Regions from separate parts of the Streptomyces sp. NPDC013457 genome, predicted to be linked through region 2. Evidence: predicted binding sites of a transcription regulator. Region 2 holds the regulator's gene; the other holds the start of a gene.
The links. The regulator HrcA, encoded in region 2, represses chaperone genes, less so after heat shock. The targets are predictions, from matches to a motif close to TTNGCACTCNGNNNNNCNGAGTGCNAA.
Positions count from the first base shown of each region.

Region 1 (7,148 bases), on a different contig from region 2:
CGCCGCACGGGCGGCGCGGTGGAGGACGTCGACGACGAGCAGGTCGTCGAGGCGATCAAGATCCTCGCCCGTACGGAGGGCATCTTCGCCGAGACGGCGGGCGGTGTGACGGTCGGCGTGACGAAGAAGCTGGTCGAGGCCGGCCTCATCGACCCGGCCCTCACCACGGTCGTTCTCAACACGGGTGACGGCCTCAAGACGCTGGACGCGGTGGCCGATACCTCGCAGGCGACCGCGACGATCCGCCCGAGCCTGGACGCGTTCCGCGAGGCAGGCCTGGCGGGCTGACGCCCGCGACCGCCGAGGTGCGGGCGCTGCCGGTGACCCGGCCGCGCCCGCACCCCGCCACCCGCCACCCGGCACCCCGTCCGCCCCGCCCGAAGCCACCGAAGGTGAACACCCCATGAGCGTGAAGGTCCGCATCCCCACCATCCTCCGCACCTACACCGGCGGCCAGGCCGAGGTCGCCGCCGAGGGCGCGACCCTGTCCGAGGTCATCGCCGATCTGGAGAAGAACCACGCGGGCATCGCGGCCCGTGTCCTGGACGACCAGGGCAAGCTGCGCCGCTTCGTGAACGTCTACGTCAACGACGACGACGTCCGCTTCGAGCAGGGCCTGGAGACGGCGACGCCGGACGGCGCCGGCGTCTCGATCATCCCGGCCGTCGCCGGAGGCTGATCGTCCGGCGCGGCACGGGCGGCCTCAGGGCCGTCCCGGCGCCCCCGCGTTACCCGGCGTAACCGAATTGCCCCTTCCGCGAGAGAAGCGGAGGGGGCAATTCTGCATGGTTGAGCGCGGTAGAGTTGGGGAAGTCCCCCCGGCTTTCCCCCGCTGCTCGTGCCAGACGCATATGAGAATGCGCCCGCACGCGACAAGAAGCAGCCAAAGTGCACGTGCGTTGTGTACCTTCTGCGCGCTTTGCCGGGCCCGACTTGCCCCGGAATTCAGTGAATTCTCCTCAATTCTCCTTTACGCCATGCCCAGAATTCTCGCCCGATTGACCTGTTGCAGAGGGCAGTTGGGCAGATACATTCAGCCGCGGTCGACGCGTTCCGGCGCAGGGTCTGACCCGGGTCCGCGAAGTGCGGTCCCGCGCAAGGGCCAGTAATAGGGGAGTTAGGCATGGCTCAGGGCACCGTCAAGTGGTTCAACGCGGAGAAGGGCTACGGCTTCATCGCGGTCGACGGTGGTGCGGATGTATTCGTCCACTACAGCGCGATCCAGATGGACGGCTACCGCACCCTTGAAGAGGGTCAGCGGGTCGAGTTCGAGATCTCGCAGGGCCAGAAGGGTCCGCAGGCGGACATGGTCAAGCTCGCCGTCTGAGCACGGCGCGATCGGCCACCACGTACGCACTCACGCGTTCTCACGCCGAGGGGTCCGCATCCTGACCGGGATGCGGACCCCTCGTGCGTGCGCGGGGAGGTGGCGGCGGCCTCTCTCGATCTGCGGGAGTCGCTTGCACTCGCATGGGCCGAGTGCTAATCATTGGCGTTAGCACTCTGAAGGTGAGAGTGCTTACGAGGATCGGGCAGACGAGGTCCGCGGCCAGGTGGGGCAAGGAACCACAGGGCACGCAGGCCGTCCGTCGCGGGCGTCGGCGCGGTCCTGGAGCGTTATCCACCCCATGTCCGGGAGGACCACTTCACATGGCCAAGATCATCGCGTTCGACGAGGAGGCACGGCGCGGTCTCGAGCGCGGGATGAACCAGCTCGCCGACGCCGTCAAGGTCACCCTTGGCCCCAAGGGCCGGAACGTCGTCCTCGAGAAGAAGTGGGGCGCCCCCACGATCACCAACGATGGTGTGTCCATCGCCAAGGAGATCGAGCTCGAGGACCCGTACGAGAAGATCGGCGCCGAGCTGGTCAAGGAAGTCGCCAAGAAGACGGACGACGTCGCCGGTGACGGTACGACCACCGCGACCGTCCTCGCCCAGGCGCTCGTCCGCGAGGGCCTGCGCAACGTGGCGGCCGGCGCCAACCCGATGGCCCTCAAGCGCGGCATCGAGAAGGCCGTCGAGGCCGTCTCCGGCGCCCTGCTCGAGCAGGCGAAGGATGTCGAGACCAAGGAGCAGATCGCTTCCACGGCCTCCATCTCCGCCGCCGACACCCAGATCGGCGAGCTCATCGCCGAGGCGATGGACAAGGTCGGCAAGGAAGGCGTCATCACCGTCGAGGAGTCCCAGACCTTCGGTCTGGAGCTGGAGCTCACCGAGGGTATGCGCTTCGACAAGGGCTACATCTCGGCGTACTTCGCCACCGACATGGAGCGTATGGAGGCGTCCCTGGACGACCCGTACATCCTGATCGTCAACTCCAAGATCTCCTCCGTGAAGGACCTGCTCCCGCTGCTGGAGAAGGTCATGCAGTCGGGCAAGCCCCTGCTGATCATCGCCGAGGACGTCGAGGGCGAGGCCCTGTCGACCCTGGTCGTCAACAAGATCCGCGGCACCTTCAAGTCCGTCGCGGTCAAGGCTCCGGGCTTCGGCGACCGCCGCAAGGCCATGCTGAACGACATCGCCATCCTCACGGGCGGCACGGTCATCTCCGAGGAGGTCGGTCTCAAGCTCGAGAACGCCGGCCTCGACCTGCTGGGCCGCGCCCGCAAGGTCGTCATCACCAAGGACGAGACCACGATCGTCGACGGTGCCGGTGACAGCGAGCAGGTCGCCGGTCGCGTCAACCAGATCCGCGCCGAGATCGAGAACTCGGACAGCGACTACGACCGCGAGAAGCTGCAGGAGCGCCTGGCGAAGCTCGCCGGCGGTGTTGCGGTCATCAAGGCCGGTGCCGCGACCGAGGTCGAGCTCAAGGAGCGCAAGCACCGCATCGAGGACGCCGTTCGCAACGCGAAGGCGGCCGTCGAGGAGGGCATCGTCGCCGGTGGTGGCGTGGCCCTGCTCCAGGCCTCCAGCGTCTTCGAGAAGCTCGAGGCCGACCTCTCGGGCGACGAGGCCACGGGTGCCGCGATCGTGAAGCTGGCCCTCGAGGCCCCGCTGAAGCAGATCGCCGTCAACGCCGGCCTCGAGGGTGGCGTCGTGGCGGAGAAGGTCCGCAACCTGCCCGTCGGCCACGGCCTGAACGCCGCGACCAACGAGTACGTCGACCTCATCGCCGAGGGCATCATCGACCCGGCGAAGGTGACGCGTTCCGCCCTGCAGAACGCGGCCTCCATCGCCGCGCTGTTCCTGACCACCGAGGCCGTCATCGCCGACAAGCCGGAGAAGGCCTCCGCGGCCGCTCCGGGCGGCATGCCGGGCGGTGACATGGACTTCTGAGCCTCGGCTCGGTAGTTCCTCGCTGTACGCGACCGAGGGCGGCACTCCTGCTGGGGGTGCCGCCCTCGGGCGTTCGGGGTGATGCTGGTGGGGTGGGGGTGGTCAGCCACTCCCGGAAGCGGAGCCTCTCGGAAGGCGGGAGCGATCCATGATCACGCTGCTGACGACACCGGCCGACCGCGAGCTGGTCATCACCCGGACCTTCGACGCCCCGCCCGCCCGTGTCTGGGAGGCGTGGACGAAACCCGAGCACGTGCGCCAGTGGTACGGCGTGGCGGCCCTGCCCACGGTGATCTCCGACGTCGACCTCACGGTCGGCGGCGCGTGGCGCTGGGGCCAGAAGGCCCCCGACGGCCGGGAGATCGTCTTCTCCGGAACGTACGAGGAGATCGTCCCGAACGAGCGCCTCGTCTACACCGAGGTCTTCGAGCTCATGCCGGGGCCACCGGTCCATGTCACCCTCACCTTCGACGACACCCCGGACGGCGGCACGGCGCTCACCAGCACATCGATCTGGCCGTCGTCGGAGATCCGCGACCAGGCGCTGGCGACGGGGATGGAGGCGGGGGTCAAGGAGGAGTACGACCGTCTCGCGGCCTATCTGGGGACGATGTGAGCCTCGACGTGCCGCGGCTGCCCGCGGGGGCGTACGACCTGCGCCCCTGGGAACGCGCGGACCTCCCGCTCGTGGAGGAGGCGTCGGCGGACCCGTACATCCCGCTGACCACCACGGTCCCGCCGGTGTACTCGGAGGCGGAGGGCGAGGGGTTCGTACGCCGCCAGTGGCACCGCTCGGAGTCGGGAGCGGGCTACTCCTTCGTCATCGTCCGCCGTCGCGACGACCGCCCGGCGGGCATGATCGGCCTCTGGCTCCGCGACCTCCCCGAGGGCCGCGCGACCGTCGGCTACTGGGTCGCCCCCTCCTGCCGGGGCGAGGGCGCGGCCGGCGCGGCGCTGACGGCGCTGAGTGCGTGGGCCATGGGTGAACTGGGCATCCCCCGCCTCCAGTTGCTCGTCGAACCCTGGAACGAGGCGTCGGCGAAGACGGCGGAACGGGCCGGCTTCGCCCGGGAGGGCCTGCTGCGGTCCTGGCAGGAAGTGGGCGGGGAACGACGGGACATGGTGATGTACGGGCGGGTGCGGGTGCCGTAGGGGGCGGAGTGCCGGTCGACCGGGCCAGGCCGGGCGGGCCGGGATCCGGGTGAACGAGGGGATCAGCGGCCTTGTACGATCCGGTCGACCGGCAGTGGGGGGCACTGAGGTCGCCGGTCGTGTGATGTCCCGACCGGCGTATCGCCGCAGTTCAACGCAGGCTCTTGTCGCACGTCCGCGTGCGGACGTGTGAGTTCCCTGCCCCGCCTCCCGGGACCGAGAGAACGATGACCCGAGGAGTTCCGTGTACGGCAAGAGACCCCTGAGTACCCTGCTCACCGCCACCGTCCTCGGCGTGTCCGGTGTCGTCCTCGGCCCCGTCCAGCCCTTCGCCCGGGCGGTGACGCCGGTGGAGTCGGTGGACTCGGCGCCCGCGGTGGTCATCCCGGGCGCTTCCAGCGTCGTCCCTGTGCGCAACGGTGTGCTGAGCGCGGGCGAGCACGGGTACCTCCACTTCGAGGAGGGGGTCGGCAACACCTGGCGAACGTATGGCGGTGCCGCGAAGCCGGTGGTGGTGGACCCGAACGCGACCTCGCCCTATGGGTCCTACAGCCTGGGGACCGGTTCGGACGTCGTGGCCGACTACGACGACGAGGGCAAGGTCGTCGCGCTCAAGGACGTGGTCACGGGAGAGACCGGGACAGTGGCGCTGCCGGCCGTGCACGATCTCGTCGGCGTGTTCGGCTGGAACGTCCTGACCCGGGACACGACGGCGCAGAACCTCACGCTGCATGTGCTCGACACGCGGTCCGGCGTGCTCCGCGACCGGACGGTCGAAGGCACCCCCGCGGAGCGGTTCTACCGCATGGAGATACCGGTCTCGCTGGGTGACGACGACGGCCTCGTCCTGGGGCTCAACGGGCGGACGTACTGGGTCGACACCACCCGGGCCCGCGCCACCGCGCTGCCGGACCTGGTGTCGCTCTCGAGGCGTGACAGCGCGCTCACGCCCGACCGGCTTCTGTACCGCCAGGGATCCCAGCTCTCGGTGTACGACCGTGCCGATCTCGGACGGGCACCGCTCAGGACGCCGGTGACCGACGAGAAGGACAGCTCGATCCTCGGGCTGGTCGGTGACGACCTTGTCATCGCCCGCCACGATCCGCTGAACGGCATCCTGGGCGGCGACGCCCCCTCCCTGCGCGTCGAGGCCGTTCCGCTCTCCGGCGGAACCCCTCGCGTCCTCGTCGCGCGGTCCACGGGTCGTGCAGTCGGCGCCCCCGACGGCGGGTTGCTGGTCGACGGCGGCCCCGGCACCGCTGACTACGGTGTGTACAGGGTGACCGCCGATGCCGACGGACGAGCCCGGGCCGTGCGAGACAGCGCGGTTGCCTCGCGGAACGTCGTCAACGTCGTCCGGCGCCTCTCCTTCCAGCAGGGCCGTCTCACCAGCCTGGAGGGTGTCGCCGCGGACGGGCGGACAGGGGTGTACACGCGCTCCGTGACCGCCACGCCGTCGGACCTCGCCTACGCTGCCCGTCAGGATCGCGGTCGTGTCCCTGCCGAACTGCCCGAGGCATGCCGGATCGACCAAGGCTGCCCCACCGTCCAGGAGGCGGGTGACGGCCGTCTGATCTACGACCACGAGGGCATTCCGGTTCACCGGGTGGACGAGGGCGCTCAGCTTCCCGGTACCGCGGTCGATGCCGGACCCGGCGGGATCCTCGGCAGCTCCGGCCGCTGGACCGTGGCCAACGTGTTCGGGTTCGACGGGACGTCCAAGAGCCGGGTGCTCGACACCGACACCGGTACGGCCGTACGCACACTGCCGGGCCTGGGGGCATCGCTCGACGGGACGACTCTCTGGGTCTACGAAGCGGGCAACGGCACTGTGACCGGCTATGACGTCCGGTCCGGTGAACTCCTGAACAGCGCATCCATCCCCAGCTGCACCTTGACCAGCGCCCGCGTCATCGGTCGTTGGCTGCACTGGACGTGCATGTTCGGAGGACAGGGTATCTACGATCTTCGGACCCGCACGATGACGCCTCTGGGTATCGGCAACAGCACCCACACCGAGCTCGGCGACGGCTTCCTCGCCTACTTCTCCGAGGGTCGCATCAAGATCAGGGAGTTGGCCACCGGCACCGTTCGCGACATCGGTGCCGAGGGTGTCTCGCCCGAGACCGTGTGGACGGTCGACCCGGCCACCGGCACGATCGCCTGGGCCGACGCGCAGGGTGGGATCCATCTCGTCGGCAGCGGCGTCGTGACCTCTCCGCTGAGGGTCACCGATGCCGTCGCTCCGGCCGCCGCGAACCTCAGGTCGGCCTCCTGGAAGCCGCGTTGGTGGGTGTCGAAGCCCGCCGGATCGTGGTCCCTGACGCTGAAGCGGAAGACGAACGGCGCTGTCGTGCGGACGCTGTCCGGTGGCCCGGCCCGTGGTGCGGTCGCGCCCGTGTGGGACGGCAGGGACACGGGCGGCAGGCACGTGGCGAATGGGGCGTACACCTGGACCCTGACTGCCGATCCCGCCGACGGGCAGGGCGCCGCACTCTCCGCCACAGGGTCGCTGTCGGTGACCGGTGGCGTTCCGGAGTGGCGCGACCTGGCCGGGGACGACGGGTTCGGCGATCTGCTGGTGACGGACACGTCGGGGCTGGTGTCGATGTACCGGGGCACCGGAACGGGCGGTCTGGCCGCGCGAATCGCCGGCACGGGTGCGAGGTTCGCGACGACATCGGTGTTCGTCCCGTCCGGCGACACGAACGGCGACG
Region 1 is NZ_JBICBL010000009.1:142,282-149,429, forward strand. It holds gene thrC (threonine synthase) at 1-288, shown strand, start outside; gene ACF1G2_RS24755 (MoaD/ThiS family protein) at 404-679, shown strand; gene ACF1G2_RS24760 (cold-shock protein) at 1,124-1,327, shown strand; gene groL (chaperonin GroEL) at 1,651-3,279, shown strand; gene ACF1G2_RS24770 (SRPBCC family protein) at 3,428-3,895, shown strand; gene ACF1G2_RS24775 (GNAT family N-acetyltransferase) at 3,892-4,431, shown strand; gene ACF1G2_RS24780 (FG-GAP-like repeat-containing protein) at 4,676-7,148, shown strand, end outside.
Region 1: a site for HrcA is predicted at 1,460-1,486, ahead of groL (chaperonin GroEL). Genes of this name have one in related genera too.

Region 2 (7,148 bases):
GGACGACGACGTGCACGCGGACCGGTACCTGATCGCCGACTCCGTCTTCGCCGAGGCCGGCTTCGACTGGTACGAGGTGTCGAACTGGGCCACGTCGGAGGCCGGGCGGTGCCTGCACAACGAGCTGTACTGGCGCGGCGCCGACTGGTGGGGCGCGGGCCCCGGGGCGCACTCGCACGTGGGCGGGGTGCGCTGGTGGAACGTGAAGCATCCGGGGTCGTACGCGGCGGCCCTCGGCGCCGGGAGGTCGCCGGGCGCCGGGCGGGAGCTCCTCTCGGCGGAGGACCGGCGCGTGGAGCGTGTGCTTCTGGAGCTGCGGCTCCGGGAGGGCTGCCCGCTGGACCTCCTGAAGCCCGACGGCCTCGCGGCGTCCCGTAAGGCCCTCGCGGACGGACTCCTCGCGCCCGGGCCGTACGAGGCGGGGCGCGCGGTCCTGACCCTGCGGGGCCGCCTCCTCGCCGACGCGGTCGTCCGCGACCTGGTGGACTAGGTCCCGGCGTCGCGCCCCGGCGCCGTGCCCTGGCGCCGCGCCTTGGTGCCGCACCCCGGCGCCCGCCTTGGTGCCGCGCCCCGTCGCCGCACCAAGGCGCGGCGACGGGGCCTCGCTGTCGCGGCCCGCGCGGATCGGCCGGGTGGGACGGCGCTAGGGCGCCGTCACGAAGTCGATCAGTTCCTCCACCCGGCCCAGGAGCGACGGCTCCAGGTCCTTGTAGGAGTGGACCTTCGACAGGATGTGCTGCCAGGCCGCTCCCGTGTTCTGCGGCCAGCCCAGCGCCCGGCAGACGCCCGTCTTCCAGTCCTCGCCCCGGGGGACCGCCGGCCAGGCCGGGATGCCCACGGAGGACGGCTTCACCGCCTCCCAGACATCGATGTACGGGTGCCCCACGATCAGGACGTCCGGGGACGAGACCTGCGCCGCGATGCGGGACTCCTTCGAGCCCGGCACCAGGTGGTCGACGAGGATGCCGAGCCGCGCGTCCGCCGCCGGGCCGAACTCCGCGACGATCGACGGGAGGTCGTCGATGCCCTCCAGGTACTCCACCACCACGCCCTCGATACGCAGGTCGTCGCCCCAGACCCGCTCCACCAGCTCCGCGTCGTGCCGGCCCTCCACGTAGATCCGGCCCGCCCGCGCCACCCGCGCCCGCGCGCCCGGGACCGCGACGGACCCCGAGGCCGTGCGGCTGGGGCGCGCCGGACCGGCCGCCGGGCGGACCAGCGTCACCACCTTGCCCTCCAGCAGGAAGCCCCGGGGATCCATCGGGAACACACGGTGCTTGCCGAAGCGGTCCTCCAGCGTGACCGTGCCGGCCTCGCAGCGGATCACCGCTCCGCAGAATCCCGTCGCGACCTCCTCCACCACGAGGTCCACCTCCGCCGGCACCTCCGGCACCGGGGCGGATCGCTTCCAAGGGGGCGTCAGGTCCGGGTTGTAGCTGCGCATTCGGGCGACGTTATGCGACGGAGAAGCGCCGTGCCAGCTCATCCCGCTGGCGCCGCACGAACGCCGCGTCCACCACCGCCCCGTGTCCCGGCACGTACAGCGCGTCCTCCCCGCCGAGCGCCAGCAGCCGGTCCAGGGCCGCCGGCCAGCGCGAGCCGATCGCGTCGCTTCCGGCCTGCGGCTCGCCCGACTCCTCGACCAGGTCGCCGCAGAAGACGACCTCCACCCCGTCGACGTCCGGGACGAGGAGCGTCAGATCATGACCCGAGTGCCCCGGCCCCACGTTGGCCAGCAGCACCTGGCGGCCGCCCAGGTCCAGCGTCCATTCGCCCGACACCATGTGCCCCGGCAGGACGAGGGTGTCCACGGCCTCCGTCGCCGCCGACTCCGCCACCCCGTGCCGTACCGCGTCCTCCCGCAGCGCGTGCCCTTCCCGTCGCAGCAGCTCGTCCAGGCCCACCGCCCCGAACACCTCCGCCCCCGCGAAGGCGGCCGTGCCGAGGACATGATCGAAGTGCGGGTGGCTCAGTGCGATGTGTGTCACTCTCCGGCCGCCCGCGAGCGCCTCCGCCTGCCCCCGCAGCTCGGCGCCCTCGGCGAGCGTGGAGCCCGTGTCGTACAGCAGCACGGCGCGCTCGCCCAGTACCAGCCCCACCGTGGCGTCCCAGCCGGGCAGTCGGCGCCTGCCCACCCCGTTACCGAGCCGCTCCCAGCCGTACTCTTCCCAATCGACATCCATACCGCGACGCTATCCGCAACGACGTGGCCTCCGACCCGGCCTCCTTGCCAGGAGCGATGCCCGCCGCCGTACACTGGCCGGGGGATTCCTGGCACTCGAACAGGGCGAGTGCCAAATGCGGAGCAACCGATACGACAGCTGGAGGTGTGCGCGATGCTCAGCGAACGCAGACTCGAGGTGCTGCGCGCCATCGTCCAGGACTATGTCGGGACGGAGGAGCCGGTCGGCTCCAAGGCGCTCACGGAGCGCCACAAGCTCGGCGTCTCGCCCGCCACCGTGCGTAACGACATGGCCGTCCTGGAGGACGAGGGCTACATCGCCCAGCCTCACACCAGCGCCGGACGCATCCCGACCGACAAGGGCTACCGGCTCTTCGTCGACCGGCTCGCCGGCGTCAAGCCGCTGTCGACGCCCGAGCGGCGCGCGATCCACAACTTCCTCGACGGAGCCGTCGATCTCGACGACGTCGTCGGGCGCACGGTCCGGCTGCTCGCGCAGCTGACCCGGCAGGTCGCCGTCGTGCAGTACCCGTCGCTGACCCGCTCGACGGTCCGGCACGTGGAGCTGCTGTCGCTGGCCCCCGCCCGGCTGATGCTGGTGCTGATCACGGACACCGGCCGGGTCGAGCAGCGCGTCATCGACTGCCCGGCGCCGTTCGGCGAGACCTCGCTCGCGGACCTGCGCGCCCGGCTCAACAGCCGTGTCGTCGGCCGCCGTTTCGCGGACGTGCCGCAGCTGGTGCAGGATCTTCCGGAGTCCTTCGAGGAGACGGAGGACCGCGGCACGGTCTCGACGGTGCTCGCGACCCTGCTCGAAACCCTGGTGGAGGAGCACGAGGAGCGGTTGATGATCGGCGGTACCGCCAATCTCACCCGTTTCGGCCATGACTTCCCCCTCACGATCAGGCCCGTTCTCGAAGCCCTCGAGGAGCAGGTCGTGCTCCTCAAGCTGCTGGGCGAGGCCAAGGACTCGGGCATGACCGTACGGATCGGGCACGAGAACGCCCACGAGGGCCTCACGTCCACGTCCGTCGTCGCGGTCGGCTACGGTTCGGGCGACGAGGCAGTCGCCAAACTCGGCGTGGTCGGACCGACCCGCATGGACTACCCCGGAACGATGGGAGCGGTACGCGCAGTGGCACGTTACGTCGGACAGATCCTGGCGGAGTCGTAAGTGGCCACGGACTACTACGCCGTACTCGGCGTGCGCCGCGACGCGTCCCAGGACGAGATCAAGAAGGCATTCCGGCGGCTCGCCCGCGAGCTGCACCCGGATGTCAATCCCGATCCGAAGACGCAGGAGCGGTTCAAGGAGATCAACGCCGCCTACGAGGTGTTGTCGGACCCGCAGAAGAAGCAGGTCTACGACCTCGGTGGCGACCCGCTGTCCGCGTCCGGCGGCGGCGGTGGAGCCGGCGGCTTCGGCCAGGGCGGCTTCGGGAACTTCTCGGACATCATGGACGCCTTCTTCGGCACGGCGTCGCAGCGCGGACCGCGCTCGCGCACGCGCCGCGGCCAGGACGCCATGATCCGGCTGGAGATCGACCTCAACGAGGCCGCCTTCGGTACGACGAAGGACATCCAGGTCGACACGGCGGTCGTCTGTACGACCTGCTCCGGCGAGGGTGCCGCGCCCGGCACGTCCGCCCAGACCTGTGACATGTGCCGCGGCCGTGGTGAGGTCTCGCAGGTCACGCGGTCCTTCCTGGGCCAGGTCATGACCTCTCGCCCCTGCCCCCAGTGCCAGGGCTTCGGCACGGTCGTCCCCACCCCGTGCCCCGAGTGCGCGGGCGACGGGCGGGTCCGCTCGCGGCGCACGCTCACCGTGAAGATCCCGGCCGGTGTCGACAACGGGACGCGCATCCAGCTCGCGGGCGAGGGTGAGGTCGGCCCCGGCGGCGGCCCCGCCGGTGACCTGTACGTCGAGATCCACGAGGTCCCGCACGAGGTCTTCCAGCGCCGCGGCGACGACCTGCACTGCACGGTCACCATCCCGATGACGGCGGGAGCGCTCGGTACGAAGGTGCCGTTGCAGACGCTCGACGGGATGGAGGAGGTCGACATCCGCCCGGGCACCCAGTCCGGCCAGTCGATCCCGCTGCACGGGCGCGGCATCACGCACCTGCGCGGCGGCGGCCGGGGAGACCTGATCGTGCACGTCGAGGTGACGACGCCGTCGAAGCTCGACGCCGAGCAGGAGCGGCTGCTGCGCGAACTGGCGAAGCTGCGCGGCGAGGAACGGCCCACGGGTCAGTTCCAGCCGGGTCAGCAGGGGCTGTTCTCGCGGTTGAAGGACGCGTTCAACGGGCGGTAGGCGTACTGCTGCCGGGGGTCCGGGGGTCGTCCCCCGGGCAGGCACAGTCAGCCGGGTCAGCAGGGGCTGTTCTCGCGGTTGAAGGACGCGTTCAACGGGCGCTAGACCGGATCCCCGCCGCCCGTCGGGCGGTCGGTTCCGGGCCTGGAAGGGCGGTATCCGCGGGTCGCGGATGCCGCCCTTCCGTATGACACGATGCCTGCATGTCCACCGCGCTGAACGATCTCTCCCGATACCCGATCGTGCAGGCCCCCATGGCGGGTGGCGCGTCCTGCCCGGAGCTCGTCGGAGCCGTGTGCGCCGCCGGCGGGCTCGGGTTCCTCGCCGGGGGCTACAAGACCGCGGGCGGGCTCTACCAGGAGATCAAGCAGGTGCGCGGGCTGACCGGCGAGCCCTTCGGCGTCAACCTCTTCGTGCCGCCCGGCGGGCAGCCCGCCGATCCGGCCGCCGTCGAGGTGTACCGGCACCAGCTCGCCGGGGAGGCCACCTGGTACGAGACGGCCCTCGGCGACCCCGACAACGGGCGCGACGACGCCTACGACGCCAAGCTCGCGATCCTGCTCGAAGACCCGGTCCCCGTCGTCTCGTTCACCTTCGGCTGCCCCGACCGGGACACCTTCGACGCCTTCGCCCGCGCCGGTACGTACACGATCGTCACCGTCACCTCCGCCGACGAGGCCCAGGCGGCCCAGCGGGCCGGGGCGGACGCCGTCTGCGTGCAGGGCGTGGAGGCCGGCGGACACCAGGGCACGCACCGCGACGACCCGGACGCCGCTCTCGCCGGGACCGGGCTCCTCACGCTCGTCACCCAGGTCCGGGAGGCGGTGCAGCTTCCGATCCTCGCGGCCGGCGGGATCATGCGCGGCGCGCAGATCGCCGCGGTCCTCGCGGCCGGTGCCGACGCCGCCCAGCTGGGCACCGCGTTCCTCGTGTGCCCCGAGTCGGGGGCGCACGCGCTGCACAAGCAGGCCCTGACCAACCCCCTCTTCGTCCGGACCGAGCTCACCCGGGCCTTCTCCGGCCGCCCGGCGCGCGGGCTCGTCAACCGGTTCATGCGCGAGCACGGGCCGTACGCCCCCGCCGCCTATCCCGAGGTCCACCACCTCACCGCCCCCGTCCGCAAGGCAGCCGCCACCGCGGGCGACGCGCAGGGTATGGCCCTGTGGGCCGGCCAGGGGCACCGGCTGGCCCGCGAACTCCCCGCGGGCCGGCTCGTCGAGGTGCTGGCCGCCGAACTCGACACCGCACTCACCGCGCAGGCCCACAGGAGCAACGCCTCATGACCGCACCCGTCTTCGTCGTCGAGGCCGTCCCCGGCAACGGCCCCTTCCTCCTCGACGGCCCCGAGGGCCGTCACGCCGTCTCCGTGAAGCGGCTGCGCGCGGGGGAGGACGTCGTCCTCACCGACGGGCGGGGCACCTGGGCCGACTGCGTGGTGCTCGGCGCCGAGGGCAAGGACCAGCTGACCGTCGAGGTCTCCGGCAGGTACGAGGAGGCCGCGCCCGCGCCCCGTATCACCGTCGTCCAGGCGCTGCCCAAGGGCGACCGGGGCGAACTGGCCGTCGAGATCATGACGGAGACCGGGGTCGACGCGATCGTGCCGTGGGCCGCGTCCCGCTGCATCACCCAGTGGAAGGGCGACCGCGGGCTCAAGGCCCTCGCCAAGTGGCGGGCCACCGCGCGCGAGGCCGGCAAGCAGTCCCGCCGTACGCGCTTCCCCGAGGTCGCCGACGCGATGACCACCAAGCAGGTCGCCGCACTCCTCGCGGGGGCCGACCTCGCCGCCGTGCTGCACGAGGACCGGGACCACCCGAGCGGCGCGCTCGCCGAAGCCGAACTCCCTGCCGAGGGCGAGATCGTGCTCGTCGTGGGCCCTGAAGGGGGCGTGTCCCCGGAGGAGTTGGCGGCCTTCGAGGCGGCGGGCGCGAAACCGTACCGACTCGGCCACAGCGTCCTGCGTACCTCCACGGCCGGTACGGCGGCCACGGCGCTGCTCCTCGGCCGCACGGGCCGCTGGAGCTAGTCCGCCACCAGCGTGTCGAAGAGGGGCCAGCCGTCCGTCTCGTGCAGGCCGTGGGCCGTCGGGAGGAGACCGCGTGCCGTGGCCTCGTCGAGGAAACGGCGTACCACCCCGGGCTCGTTGAGGTTGAGGTAGCCGTCTCCGGTGTCCGCGACCTGGCCCGCGCCCATGTACCCGCCCTGCGTCACACGGCCCGGGCCCTCCTGGAAGACCAGGCGCAGCTGGGCGTGCGGGGTCTCGGCCCGGCGCAGCGTCAGGAGTTCCCGGCAGGGCGGGTGCAGGTGCCCGACCGACCAGAGCCAGACCGTGCCGTCCGCCGTCAGCCTGCGCGGTACGCGTTCTCGTCGCCCCATGCGCCCACGGTATGCGCGGAGCCCGGGGGCGCGGCAACGGGATTTCGGACCCGGTGGGTGCGGAAGGCATGTCGGTTCATAGGGTGACCGCATGTCCGACGAGTCTCCTCTGATCCGTAGTCTGCGCGCCGCGGTCGCCGCCGCGCCCGAAGACGTGCCCCTGCGGCTGCACTTCGCCGAACTGCTCCTCACCGAGGGGCGCGGCGACGAGGCCGTCACCGAGGCCGCCGTCGCGCTCCAGCGCGCGCCGGGTGACGAGGCGGCGCGGGCGCTGATGCT
Region 2 is NZ_JBICBL010000002.1:489,880-497,027, forward strand. It holds gene hemW (radical SAM family heme chaperone HemW) at 1-490, shown strand, start outside; gene ACF1G2_RS07700 (DUF3097 domain-containing protein) at 644-1,444, opposite strand; gene ACF1G2_RS07705 (MBL fold metallo-hydrolase) at 1,455-2,183, opposite strand; gene hrcA (heat-inducible transcriptional repressor HrcA) at 2,337-3,356, shown strand; gene dnaJ (molecular chaperone DnaJ) at 3,357-4,496, shown strand; gene ACF1G2_RS07720 (nitronate monooxygenase) at 4,700-5,779, shown strand; gene ACF1G2_RS07725 (16S rRNA (uracil(1498)-N(3))-methyltransferase) at 5,776-6,519, shown strand; gene ACF1G2_RS07730 (hypothetical protein) at 6,516-6,869, opposite strand; gene ACF1G2_RS07735 (AAA family ATPase) at 6,961-7,148, shown strand, end outside.